Regions from separate parts of the Streptomyces cynarae genome, predicted to be linked through region 2. Evidence: riboswitches for the same ligand, from Rfam matches in the RefSeq annotation. Region 2 holds a riboswitch; each other region holds the start of a gene.
The links. A riboswitch is a leader RNA that binds a small molecule or an ion and turns the genes downstream of it on or off. The one in region 2 is predicted to bind cyclic di-AMP.
Positions count from the first base shown of each region.

Region 1 (4,347 bases), 190 kb from region 2:
GGCGGGCGTCGTCCGTGAGGTCGGAGTCCAGCAGCTCGCACAGGGCGACGTCCTCCGGCAGCCCGTGCCGCTGGGCACGCTCGCGCAGGCGCAGGACCGGGAGGGTCGCGATGCCCTCGCGCAGGTCCGTCCCCGGCGTCTTGCCGGACTCGTGGGAGTCGGAGGCGATGTCCAGGACGTCGTCGGCCAGCTGGAACGCCACGCCGAGACGCTCGCCGTACTGCGTCAGCACGTCGACGACCGTCTCGTCGGCGCCCGACATCATCGCGCCGAAGCGGCACGCCACCGCCACCAGGGAGCCCGTCTTGCCGGAGAGGACGTCGAGGTAGTGCTCCACCGGGTCACGGCCGTCCCGCGGGCCCGCCGTCTCCAGGATCTGGCCGGTGACGAGCCGCTCGAACGCCTCCGCCTGGATACGGACCGCCTCCGGGCCGAGGTCGGCCAGGATGTGGGACGCGCGGGCGAACAGGAAGTCTCCGGTGAGTACCGCCACCGAGTTGCCCCAGCGGCTGTTCGCGCTGGCCACCCCGCGCCGCACATCGGCCTCGTCCATCACGTCGTCGTGGTACAGCGTGGCGAGGTGGGTGAGCTCCACGACCACGGCCGAGGGGACGACCCCCGGCGCGTACGGGTCACCGAACTGTGCCGCGAGCATCACGAGCAGCGGCCGGAACCGCTTCCCGCCCGCGCGCACGAGATGCTGCGCGGCCTCGGTGATGAAGGGCACCTCGCTCTTCGTGGCGTCGAGCAGCCCTTCCTCGACAGCGGCCAATCCGGCCTGGACATCGGCTTCCAGAGCCTGGTCCCGCACGCTCAGCCCGAACGGCCCGACGACGGTCACGTGAGGTCTCCTGTCTGCTGACGTCTGCTGACGATCACACGGTCGGTATCGAGGTCGGTCACTTGATCGATGACGTCGCCTGGACGACTCGGCTCACCGAGTTTGTCGATCTGTCGCCGCCATCACTCAAGTCAGCGTATCCGGTCGGGTTTCGATCACCACGAGTGCCCGCTCTTCCAGGCCGGGCCGTATCGGATCACGAGAGGCATGTTCTTGATCAGGTGATACGAGCGGGTTTGGAGCGACATAGCGGAAAGCCGCCCCTCCCGGTGGCCGGCGACGCGCACCGGCCCCCGGAAACACCCCTCGCATCCCGCCTCCGGAGCAGCCCGGCACCCCCAAGGCCTCCCGCGGGGCCACGCGGCCCCCGGCCGCCCCGCTCGGCACCATCACCCGGCCGGGCGCACCCCCGGCCTCAACGGGGACGCGCGGAACCTCCAGGCACGCGCGCGTACAGATCCATGGGGCGGGACGAGATGGCATGACGCGTGACGCCGGTCACGCCTTCCGATCCGGGGGTGCGATCCCCGTAGACCCGAGCAATGTCCGAATTGCCATATTTCGCCCTCATGAAAACCGTCACCTGAAGGCATCTGCCGAACCTTTTGTCCGAATTGCCGCCCCAGGGCCTCGAATTAGGCATGCCGATCGAGGAGGGCGCGAGTGAATTAGCTCACGCCACCGACAGGTGGTGCGGAGCATGCGGAATCCCAACTTCCCATTTGCTTATGCCAAGTTGAACTGTGTTCAACAATATGGATCACATCCCTTATTCCCGCATTTCATGGTCATTTACCTCTGAGTGTGACTTCGAGGCTTGTTCCCGACATGTGCTCTCGCATACCTTCCCAATCGATCCGAGCGGAACGCCGAATCCTGCCGCCGCCCGCGATCCATTGACCACCACGGCAGGAGCGGGGGACCCAGGTAAGTCGCCGGACCGGACACAGCGCCGGAACGGCTTGGGGTGAAGCCGATTCCTCGACACCGAGGACACGGCCGGGCACCTCCCAGCCCGAACCCGACAGCTCACCTCGCAGGCGCCGGAGAGGACTACGACATGCCCGCTTTCGCCCTGCCCGCACGCCGTCGGGACCGCCGCTCCAAGGCCGCGCGCCTCACCCGTGCCCTCGCTGTCGCGGGGACGGGTGCCGCCGTTCTGGCCCTTCCGGTCCTGGGAGCGACCAGCGCTTCCGCCGCGACCCCCACCTCCGCGACGACCACGACCGCCGCCGCCAAGACCGTGACGACGCGCGCCGGAAACCTCGACAGCTGGATCCGTCAGTCGCTGGTCGTCATGCGGCAGCACAGGATCCCCGGCTCCTACTACGGCATCTACCGCAACGTGATGCGTGAGTCGTCGGGCAACCCGTCCGCCATCAACCTCTGGGACTCCAACGCCCGGATGGGCATCCCGTCCAAGGGCCTCCTCCAGGTCATCGACCCGACCTTCCGCGCGTACCACGTGCCGGGCACGTCCTGGAACATCTACGACCCGGTGGCGAACATCACGGCCGCGTGCAACTACGCCGCCCACCGGTACGGCTCCATCGACAACGTCCACAGCGCCTACTGACGCTGTGCGCCGCGCGTACCGGGCTGAGGCGGAGGCCGAGGCCGAGGTCTAGCGGCCCCTGAAGAGTCGTTCGAGGACGACGGCGATGCCGTCGTCCTCGTTCGATTTCGTGATCTCGTCGGCGACCGCCTTGAGTTCGGGGTGCGCGTTCGCCATGGCGACGCCGTGCGCGGCCCAGTCGAACATCGGGATGTCGTTCGGCATGTCGCCGAACGCGATGGTCTGGGACGGCCCCAGGCCCAGAAACTCGGCGGCGAGCGCGAGCCCCGTCGCCTTGGTGATGCCGCACGGCTGGAGTTCGACCGTGCCGGGCCCGGACATGGTGACCGTCGCCAGTGAACCGACCGCGCTGCGCGCCGCCGTCGCCAACTCGTCGTCGGTCAGGCTGTGATGGCGCAGCAGCACCTTGCTGATGGGCGCGCACCACAGGTCGTCGCGCCGTTGCACCCGCACCGCGGGCAGCGTGGGGTGCGGCATCCGGTAGCCGGGTTCGATGAGAGTGAGCCCGTCCACGCCGTCCTGGTCGACGGCCGCGTACACCTGCCCCACCTCGGCCTCGATCTTGCCGAGCGCGGTCTCGGCCAACTCCCGGTCCAAGGTGACGGAGAACAGCAGCCGGTCCGCGCCGACGTCGTACACCTGCGCGCCCTGTCCGCACACCGCGAGCCCCCTGCCGCCGAGGTCGTCGAGCAGCGGCCGCACCCTGGGCGCCGGACGCCCCGTCACCACGAGGTGCTGCGCGCCGGCCGCGGCGGCCCGCGCCAGCGCGTCCCTCGACCGGTCGGAGAGCGTGTCGTCACCGCGCAGCAGCGTCCCGTCCAGGTCAGTGGCGATGAGTGAATATGCGAGGGGTGCGGCCATGATCAGAGAATACGGATGGAACACCCCCACGACTCACCGCGAACCAGCCGACGTACGGCCACCCCGCCGTGAACCGGCCGACCTCCGCTCCCCGCTGCCGAGAACCGCTCGGCATCCGTCTCGACAACCGTGGCCCTTCCGAGGGGAAGGGCCACGCGGTGGTCCGGTGGTCGGCCGGGGTCAGCCGTGGGCCGTCGCCAGATGCTTCGCCAGGCGCGCCGACGCGAACTCCGTGCCGCAGACGAACCTCATCACCGGTCCGTAGGAGGCCGCCGCCGGCAGGCCCGTGAAGTACAGGCCCGGGACCGAGGACACATGGCCCGCGCCGAGCTTCGGGGCGCCCCGGCTCACCGCCAGGCGTGTGCGCAGCTCATGGCCCAGGAAGTCCATCGCGGAGATGTCCACGCGGTAGCCGGTCGCGGCGATGACGTGGTCCGCGGTCATCTCCTCCGTGCGGCCCGTGTGGGTCCGGACCGTCAGGGTCGGGCTGCCGTCCGCCACGGACGCGCTGAGGATGCCGACGACCTCGCGCACCTGGACGTTCTCCTGGAAGCGGTCGCGCAGCCACCACGCGCCGAGCGGGCCGAGGACGCGGCGCACCAGGTAGTGGCGGGTCCGGGCGGGCAGGAAGCGGTACGGGTGGGGGTAGTAGCTCAGCGCCCACAGGGACCAGGCACGGCCGAAGGGCGACTCGGGGCGCAGCTTCGGCTGGTCCCACGGAGGCGCGCCGAAGGCGACCCTGCCCTGCCCGCGCGCCACCACGCGCACCCGTGCGCCCGCCTCGGCCGCCAGCGCCGCCGTCTCCAGCGCTGACTGGCCGGCGCCGACGACCAGCAGCTCCTTGCCGGCGAACCTGCCGAGGTCATGGTGCTGGGAGCTGTGCGAGACCGGACCGGTGGGCGTGGGGCCGTCGGCTGCCGCGGCGGCCAGCTCCGGCGGGAGGTGGGCGAGGCCCGACAGGCCGGTCGCCACCACGACCGCCCGAGCGGTGAACAACTCGCCCGAGTCCAGCTTGAGATCGAAGCCACCGTCCTTGCGGCGGTCCACGGAGACCACCCGGACCCGCTCC
Region 1 is NZ_CP106793.1:5,123,225-5,127,571, reverse strand. It holds gene N8I84_RS23510 (polyprenyl synthetase family protein) at 1-841, opposite strand, end outside; cyclic di-AMP (ydaO/yuaA leader) riboswitch at 1,699-1,897, shown strand; gene N8I84_RS23505 (transglycosylase SLT domain-containing protein) at 1,902-2,417, shown strand; gene N8I84_RS23500 (HAD family hydrolase) at 2,466-3,278, opposite strand; gene N8I84_RS23495 (FAD-dependent oxidoreductase) at 3,459-4,347, opposite strand, start outside.
Region 1: linked by a shared signal. The riboswitch ahead of N8I84_RS23505 (transglycosylase SLT domain-containing protein) and the one ahead of N8I84_RS24425 (C40 family peptidase) in region 2 are both predicted to bind cyclic di-AMP.

Region 2 (4,347 bases):
CCAGTTCCTTGGTCTGCCCGAGCGCGCGCATGTGCGGGAAGACGCCGTCCTCCATGCCGGTCAGGAAGACCACCGGGAACTCGAGGCCCTTCGCGGTGTGCAGGGTCATCAGCGTGATGACGCCGTCACCCTCTTCCCCGTCGGGAATCTGGTCGGAGTCGGCGACGAGTGCGACCTGCTCCAGGAAGTCGGCCAGAGTGCCGCCCGGGACGGCAGCCCCTGCGGTCTCCGCTCCCTCGCCGCGCTCCTGTTCGAACTCCAGGGCGACGGCGGCGAGTTCCTGAAGGTTCTCGATCCGGGTCTCGTCCTGGGGGTCGGTCGAGGACTGCAACTCGGCGAGGTAGCCGGTGCGTTCGAGGACGGCCTCGAGGACCGTGGCCGGTCCGGCGCCCGACTCCACGATCGTGCGCAGCTCCTCCATCAGCGTGTTGAACCGCTTGACCGCGTTGGTGGAGCGGGCCGCCATGCCGTACGCCTCGTCGACGCGGCGAAGGGCCTGCGAGAAGCTGATCTTCTCGCGCTGGGCGAGGGCGTCGATCATCGCCTCGGCGCGCTCGCCGATGCCCCGCTTGGGCACGTTCAGGATGCGCCGCAGCGGCACGGAGTCCTCCGGGTTCGCCAGCACCCGCAGGTAGGCCAGGACGTCCCGGACCTCCTTGCGCTCGTAGAAGCGGACGCCGCCGACGACCTTGTAGGGCAGGCCGACGCGGATGAAGACCTCTTCGAAGACACGGGACTGTGCGTTGGTGCGGTAGAAGACGGCGACGTCCCCGGCCTTGGCCTCGCCCGCGTCCGTGAGGCGGTCTATCTCGTCGGCGACGAACTGCGCCTCGTCGTGCTCGGTGTCGGCGACGTAGCCGGTGATCCGGGCGCCGGCGCCCGCGTTGGTCCACAGGTTCTTCGGACGGCGGGACTCGTTGCGCTCGATGACCGCGTTGGCGGCGGAGAGGATCGTCTGCGTGGAGCGGTAGTTCTGCTCCAGCAGGATCGTCGTGGCGTCCGGGTAGTCCTCCTCGAACTGGAGGATGTTGCGGATGGTCGCGCCGCGGAAGGCGTAGATCGACTGGTCGGCGTCGCCGACGACGCACAGCTCGGCGGGCGGGACGTCGTGCTCGTTGGGCGGGACGTCCTCGTCGTGCGCGCGGGTGCCCACGAGTTCGCGCACCAGGGCGTACTGGGCGTGGTTGGTGTCCTGGTACTCGTCGACGAGGACGTGGCGGAAACGGCGGCGGTAGTGCTCGGCGACGTCCGGGAAGGCGCGCAGCAGATTGACCGTCGTCATGATCAGATCGTCGAAGTCGAGCGCGTTCGCCTCGCGCAGCCGGGACTGGTAGAGCGCGTACGCCTGGGCGAGGGTCTTCTCGAAACCGTCGGCCGCCTGGGCGGCGAAGTCCTCCTCGTCGATCAGCTCGTTCTTCAGGTTGGAGATCTTGGCGCTGAAGGACTTGGGCGGGAAGCGCTTGGGGTCGAGGTCCAGGTCACGGCAGACGAGGGCCATCAGGCGCTTGCTGTCGGCGGCGTCGTAGATGGAGAAGGAGGACGTGAAGCCGAGCCTCTTGCTCTCCCGGCGCAGGATGCGGACGCAGGCGCTATGGAAGGTCATCACCCACATCGCGTTCGCGCGCGGGCCGACGAGCTGCTCGACCCGCTCCTTCATCTCGCCCGCGGCCTTGTTGGTGAAGGTGATCGCGAGGATCTGCCCGGGGTGGACGCCCCGCTCGGCCAGCAGGTACGCGATGCGGTGGGTGAGCACACGCGTCTTGCCGGAGCCGGCGCCGGCCACGATGAGCAGCGGGGAACCGGCGTGCACGACGGCCGCGCGCTGGTTCTCGTTCAGCCCCTCCAGCAGCGCCGCCATGTCGACGGCAGGGCGGTGCGTGCCGTTGCGGTAGTACGCGTCCCTGTCCGGTGGCAGGTCGAACTTCCCGCCGAACAGATCGTCCGGAACAGGCTCCGGAGCGTGCTGGTCCTCGGGCGGCGGGGGCTCCTCCTCGTGGGCCGGAGTGGCCTTGAGGTCCGCCAGGAAGCTGTCGTCAAAGAGGCTGCTCATCGCTCTCCGAGTCTAGGCCGCCCCACCGACAGCCCGCCGCCACCCCGGAAACTCCGCCTCGGAAGCGACCGCCCGGGCCATTGCCACCGGCAGGAATCACCCGCTCACCCTGCGCGCCCGGAAAGCGCTGCCGGCGTGAAGGTCACAAAAACGTATCGGGCATATCACGCATCAACCTTCACAGCAGCCACACCAGTTGGCTACCGTGCCGGGCGGGTCGTACGACCACCACCGGCGAACGTCGCCGGGCCGTGCGGCCTCCGCCGAGTCCGGTGCCCGATGGACAGCCGGAGCCGGGGACCCAACCGACCTTGGGGTGAATCGGCCGGCCGCCCTGCGCGGCACGGCCGTAGGGCACACCTTCCGGAACCACCCGCCCGAACCCGACAGCTAACTCGGTAGGCGGACTACGGAAGGAGACGCCTTTCATGGCGCCGCACCGCAAGGCGCGCCCCGCGGGCACGCGTATCGCCGGCATACGGACCCCCGCCCTGGCGACGGCAGCCCTCACCTCCGTGGCCCTGCTCTCGCAGACCGCCAACGCCGCGCCCTCCGCCGACGGCGGGCCCAGCGTCGAGGAGGTCGAGAAGAAGGTCGACGACCTCTACCGCCGCGCCGAGTCCGCCACCGAGCAGTACGACGCGGCGAAGGAGAAGAGCGACCAGCAGCGGGGACGCGTCTCCGCGCTCCTCGACGACGTCGCAAGACGCACCCAGAAGCTCAACGAGGCGCGGGACCGGCTGGGTTCGTTCGCCGCGGCGCAGTACCGCACCGGGGAGGCGGCCCCCGACACGGCCACCTTCCTGCTGGCCGACACGCCGCAGGACTACTTCGACCAGGCCCAGCTGATGAGCCGGCTCACCAGCCGTCAGAAGGAAGCGGTCGACGAGTACGTCACCGAGCAGGCCGCGACGATGAGGAAGCGGCAGGAGGCCACCGAGAGCCTGCGGTCGCTCACCGAGTCGCGGCTGAGGCTCCGGGCGGCCAAGGCGGAGGTGCAGAAGAAGCTCGCCGACGCGCGGGACCTGCTGTCCGAGCTGACCGCGCAGGAGAGGGCACGGCTCGCCGCGCTGGAGAAGAAGAAGCAGGAGGAGGCGCAGCGGCAGGCGCAGGAGTTGGCGCGGCAGCAGGCGGCACAGCAACAGTCGCCCCCCACGGCCCCCACCACCACGACGACCGGCTCGCCGGGCTCCCCCACGGGGGCCACGGACTCCATAGACCCCTCGTACGCGACGAAAGCCGCCAAAGCGCTGGCGTTCGCCCGTGCCCAGATCGGCAAGCCGTATGTGTGGGGCGCCACCGGGCCCGGCTCGTACGACTGCTCGGGCCTGACCCAGGCCGCCTGGAAGGCTGCCGGGGTGTCACTGCCGCGCACCACCTACGACCAGGTGAACGTGGGCACGACGGTCCCGCTCGCCGACGCGCAGCCCGGTGATCTGATCTTCTTCTACGACGACATCAGCCATGTCGGCCTCTACATCGGCAACGGCATGATGATCCACGCGCCGAAGCCGGGGGCGTACGTCCGCGAGGAGTCGATCTACTACGGGGGCGCGCCGATCATCCACAGCGTGGTGCGCCCGGCCTGACCCACGCTCGCCGAGCAGGTGCGCGTGGGGACGCCCGCCGTCCGGCACGCGCGCGTGGGGTTGTTTTCCGTCCTCGCGCGCGTGCCCCCGTACGCAACCCGTGTGCGCGTCCCTAGCATCGGGCGCATGTCAGGCACCTCCGCGCTGCGCACCTGGTGGGCGCCGCGTCCGCCCGCCACCGGGTCCGCCGTCATGGCGACCGGCATCCTGTCGGTCGGGCTCCACCTGACCGGCCAGCAGATCCTCTCCCGCCTCGCCCTGGTCCTGGCGGGTGCCGCCTGGCTGGGGCTCGCCGCCGACATCGCCCTGCAACTGCTGTGGGACCGGGAGCAGTGGCGGGCCCGGGCCGGCTCGCCGGCCGCGCTCACCATGGTGCCGGCGACCACCGTGCTGGGCTCAGGGGTGTCCGCTCTGAACGGGCAGCCGCTCGCCGAGGCACTGCTCGCACTGGCCGTGGTGCTCTGGGCCTGCCTGGTCCCGTTGACCGTGCCGGACTGGGAGCGCCGGATGCCCGGCGCGGTGTTCCTCGGGTGCGTGGCGACGGAGGGGATCGCGATGCTCGGGGCGGTGCTCGCGGCGGCCGAGGGGGTGGCCTGGCTCGCCCACACGGCGCTGGTGTTCTTCTGGTTCGGGCTGGTGTTCTACCTGATCGGGCTGGGCTGCTTCGACCCTCGGCAGGTGGTGACCGGGCCGGGCGACCAGTGGATC
Region 2 is NZ_CP106793.1:5,309,046-5,313,392, reverse strand. It holds gene pcrA (DNA helicase PcrA) at 1-2,050, opposite strand, end outside; cyclic di-AMP (ydaO/yuaA leader) riboswitch at 2,302-2,470, shown strand; gene N8I84_RS24425 (C40 family peptidase) at 2,479-3,639, shown strand; gene N8I84_RS24420 (tellurite resistance/C4-dicarboxylate transporter family protein) at 3,766-4,347, shown strand, end outside.

Region 3 (4,347 bases), 1.0 Mb from region 2:
ATCGGTGCCGCGACGGTCGGCTGGGCCGCCAGCCAGGCGAGGGCCACCGTCGGGATCTCGGCGCCCCGGGCCTCGGCGATCTCGTCCAGGGCCGTCAGGACCCGCTGTCCGCGCTCGGTCGCGAGGTGCTTGGCCGCGCCCTCCGCGCGCGCCGACTCCACCGTCGTACCCGGCCGGTACTTGCCGGTCAGGAAGCCCGAGGCCAGCGCGAAGTAGGGAACCGCCGCGAGCCCCGCCCGGGAGGCGAGGTCCTGCAGGGCACCCTCGTAGGTGTCGCGCGAGACCAGGTTGTAGTGCGGCTGCAGCGCCACGTACCGCGCCAGGTTCTCGCGGTCCGAGAAGTCCAGGGACTCCTGGAGGCGCTCGGCGGAGATGTTGGAGGCGGCGATGGCGCGCACCTTGCCCGCCTTCACCAGCTCGTCGAGCGCGCCGATGATCTCCTCGACCGGCACCTCCGGCTTGTCGAAGTGGGTGTAGTAGAGATCGATGTAGTCGGTGCCCAGACGGCGCAAGGACGCGTCGGCCGCGGCCTTGATGTTGGCGGCGGTCAGGCCCTGGTAGTCGGGGTGCTGGCTGACCTTGGTCGCGATGACCACGTCGGAGCGGTTGCCGCGCGCCTTCACCCACTTGCCGATGATGGTCTCGGACTCGCCGCCCTCGTTGCCCGGCACCCAGGCCGAGTACGAGTCGGCCGTGTCGATGAAGTTCCCGCCCGCCTGCGCGTATGCGTCCAGGACGGCGAAGGACTGCGTCTCGTCGGCGGTCCAGCCGAAGACGTTGCCGCCGAGGGACAGCGGGAAGACCTCGAGATCGGAAGAACCCAGCTTGCGAAGAGAAGTCATGCTCTGTGTCAGCGCCCGGACCGGGCCGGTGTCTTCCGGGAAGCCCGCAAAGATCTTGCAAACGAACGCGCTCTTCGCGGGGGTGGGGGTCAGGGGTTGAGGCCCTTGCCGCGCAGCCAGGCCAGCGGGTCGATCGCGGCGCCGCCGTCAGGGTGGACCTCCAGGTGCAGGTGCGGCCCTGTGACGTTGCCGGTCGCGCCCACGCGGCCGATGACGTCGCCCGTGCTGACCTTCTGCCCGACCGTGACGCTGATCGACGACTGGTGGCAGAACCACAGCTCGGTGCCGTCGTCGAGGGTGAGGATCGTGCGGTAGCCGTACGAGCCGGCCCAGCCCGCCTCCGTGATCGTGCCGCTGTGGACGGCCTTGATGAGCGTGCCGGTGGGCGCGGCGAAGTCCAGGCCGGTGTGGAAGCCGGAGGACCACATGGCACCGGCGTCGCCGAAGTGGGAGGTAAGGGTGTAGGAGGAGGTCGGCAACGTGAACTGCCGGGCGAGAGCGGCGAGCCGCGCGGCCTCCTCCGCCTTCTTCTTCTCGGCGGCGGCTTTGGCCTGCGCGTCGTCCTGCGCCTTGACCGCCGCGGCGGCGGCCTTCTTCACCGCTGCGTCCTCGGCGGCCTGCGCCGCTTTCTGCGCGATCCGGTCCTGCTGGGACTCGGCCTGCTGCATGATCCGGGCGCGCAGCGCCTCACCCGCGCCCTTCGAACCGGTGGCGGCGGTGGCATCACCGGCGTCGGTCCGGCCGACGCTGCTGAGAGCGGTGGCCGAGCTCTTGGGGGCGCCGGAGTCCTCGCCGATGAGCGCCTTGGCGGATTCCGTGACCGAGGAGAGGTCCGGCAGGGATATGGACACCGGCGGCTTGCCGGACTGCGCGGTGGCCATGCCGCCCGCGCCGACGGCGGCGATCACACCGACGCCGAGGACGGTGGAGCTGCGGGCCAGCCCGCCCCCGCGCTGCTTGGCGACGCGGTGCCGGCCGCGGACGGAGCGGATGGAGTCCTCGGTGGGGTTCCACTCCTCCCAGGGGCCCTCGTCGATACCGGGTGCGACGTCGAGCGTCTGCGTACTGTTCGGGGCGAACGAGGTGCTCTGGGCAGGCCGGTTGAACGCCACGTGGGCGCACTCCTTTCCTTCCGTCTCGCCTACCGGGTTAGCTGACGGGTTCGGAGCAGGAAGGTCTCCTACGCGCGTATACCGGCCGTGCGACACGGCGGTATCCGCGTGATTCACCCCAAGGTGGTGGTTCCCCGGTTCCCTCGCGGGATTCGGCAGGCGCGCACGGAGCCGCCTTCGGTGACGGCTGGGACGACCGCGCTGCGTTATCGAACGTTAATAGACGCGGGGCCTGGATTCCAAGCCGTTCAGGCAGATCCGTTCAGGCCGCCGGCCAGGACTTACACGGCCCGAACGGAGGAAATCGGGCGAGTCGCCTCCGCCTCAGCGGCCTCACAGATATTGACAGTATGTCAGTTGTTATGCGCAGGGGCACGGCTCACTCACTCGTCGTGACCGCGCTCAGGGGGCGGCCGGGTCGGCGCACGGCCAGCAGGGCCATGTCGTCCGTGCCACGGCCACCGGTGTGCCGGGCGACCTCGCGCGTGACGGTGCTCAGCAGGGCGCCGGGGCCGGAGAAGACCCGTCCGGCGAGGCGGACGGCGGGGTCGTAGAACCGGCCGTGCGCGTCCCGTGCCTCCGAGACGCCGTCGGTGTGGAAGAGCAGCGTCGAGCCGGGCGGGAAGTCCCACTCCTCCACCCGGTCGGGCCAGACGCCGAGGTCGCCCATGCCGAGCGGCAGGGCGGGCTCGCGGGCCTGAAGTTCTCGCAGGGAACCGTCCGGGAGCAGGAGCAGCGGGGCTGGGTGGCCTCGGTTGACGATGCGGACGACGCCGGAGCCGTGCGGGATCTCGGCGAGGACCGCGGTGGTGAACCCCTCGTACACGTCGGGCCCCTCGCGTCCGGCGCGGTCGCGTGACAGCGCCCGCTCCAGGCGCTGGGCGACGGCCTCGAGCGTGGGCTCCTGTTCGGCGGCCTCCCGGAAGGCGCCGATCACGACGGCCACGGCGGTCACGGCACCCATGCCCTTGCCGCGTACGTCGCCGACGACGAGCCGTACGCCGTGCGGGGAGTCCTGGACGGTGTACAGGTCGCCGCCGATGAACGCGTCGGCCTGGGCGGCCTCGTACCGGGCGGCGATGTCCAGCCCACCGATCCGGGCGGCGGGCTCGGGCAGCACCGCGCGCTGGGCGGCCTCGGCGATCTGGCGGGCGGAGGCGAGGCGGGCGACATTGCGGCGGACCAGCACGTTGATGAGGACGGCGAGGGCGGCGACGGTGACGACCGTGGCCACCTCGGTGACCTCGCCCGCCTTCCCGAGCACGCCGAGCCCGAGGTGGACCCCGAAGACCACGACGACGGCCGCCGTGCCGGTGAGGACGGTGCCGCGCAACGAGAACAGGGGTGCGGCGACGAGCGGCGCGGCGGTGAAGAGGGGGCCGGCCGTGTAGTCGGACGGGGCGAAGAGGTCGAAGCAGACCCCGGCGACGATCAGCAGCCAGGGCAGGGCCCGCAGAAAGGCCCGCGCGTACGAGATCCGCCGCTCCTCGGCCTCCGTGACGGCCTCCGCCTCGGCCCCTCCGTACGCCGGAACCGGAACGGTCCTCGTGCCGGGGGCGGGGAGGGGGGTGTCGGGATCGGGCATGGGGGCTCCGGCGGCTCCGGCGAGCCGGCCGGGTCTGCCGGGTCTGCCGCGACTGCCGGGCCGGCGGTCCTCGCGGTCGGGGAGACGCCCGCCGGACCGGTTGCTGCGGTCGGGGAGACGGCCGTCCAACCGGTCGTGACGGTCGGAGAGACGGCCGTCCGACCCGTCGTGACAGTCGGAGAGACGCCCGCCCGACCCGTCGTGACAGTCGGAGAGACGCCCGCCCGACCCGTCGTGACGGTCGGAAAGACGCCCGCGCGACCGCTCGTGGTCCTCGGCCCTCTCCTCACGGGGCCCATCGGGCCCACGCCGCTCGTCCGGATCTTCCTGCTCCCATGACCACCGCTCGCCTGCTCGCTGCACCACCCGTCCAGGCTTCCCGGAAGGGCGGCGGGGGGCGACCGCTGTGGGCCGGGCGGAGTAGCCGCCAGTGGGTGGAAGAGGGCCGGGAAACACCGAGGGCCGAAGTCCTTTCGGACTCCGGCCCTCGGCCTTCAGTAGCGGGGACAGGATTTGAACCTGCGACCTCTGGGTTATGAGCCCAGCGAGCTACCGAGCTGCTCCACCCCGCGTCGGTGATTCCAGTGTACGCCATGCGCGCGACAGGTAGTGCACGGGTTTCGCCCCCGCGCCTCCCACCAGCGGTTTCCGGCCGTACGCGGAGCTGCTCGGCCCCCTTCGAGGCCGTCAGGAACGGGCGGCCGGGGGCAGCAGATGGGCGTTCGGGGCCTTGGCGCGGTCCTCGTACTCCGGCAGCAGCACCACGTCCACTCCGGCGGCGGTCAGCACCGCGTTCCCGTCAGCCGAC
Region 3 is NZ_CP106793.1:4,289,700-4,294,046, forward strand. It holds gene N8I84_RS19640 (aldo/keto reductase) at 1-842, opposite strand, end outside; gene N8I84_RS19645 (M23 family metallopeptidase) at 932-1,954, opposite strand; cyclic di-AMP (ydaO/yuaA leader) riboswitch at 1,966-2,122, opposite strand; gene N8I84_RS19650 (PP2C family protein-serine/threonine phosphatase) at 2,334-3,539, opposite strand; tRNA gene N8I84_RS19655 (tRNA-Met) at 4,038-4,111, opposite strand; gene N8I84_RS19660 (dihydrofolate reductase family protein) at 4,227-4,347, opposite strand, start outside.
Region 3: linked by a shared signal. The riboswitch ahead of N8I84_RS19645 (M23 family metallopeptidase) and the one ahead of N8I84_RS24425 (C40 family peptidase) in region 2 are both predicted to bind cyclic di-AMP.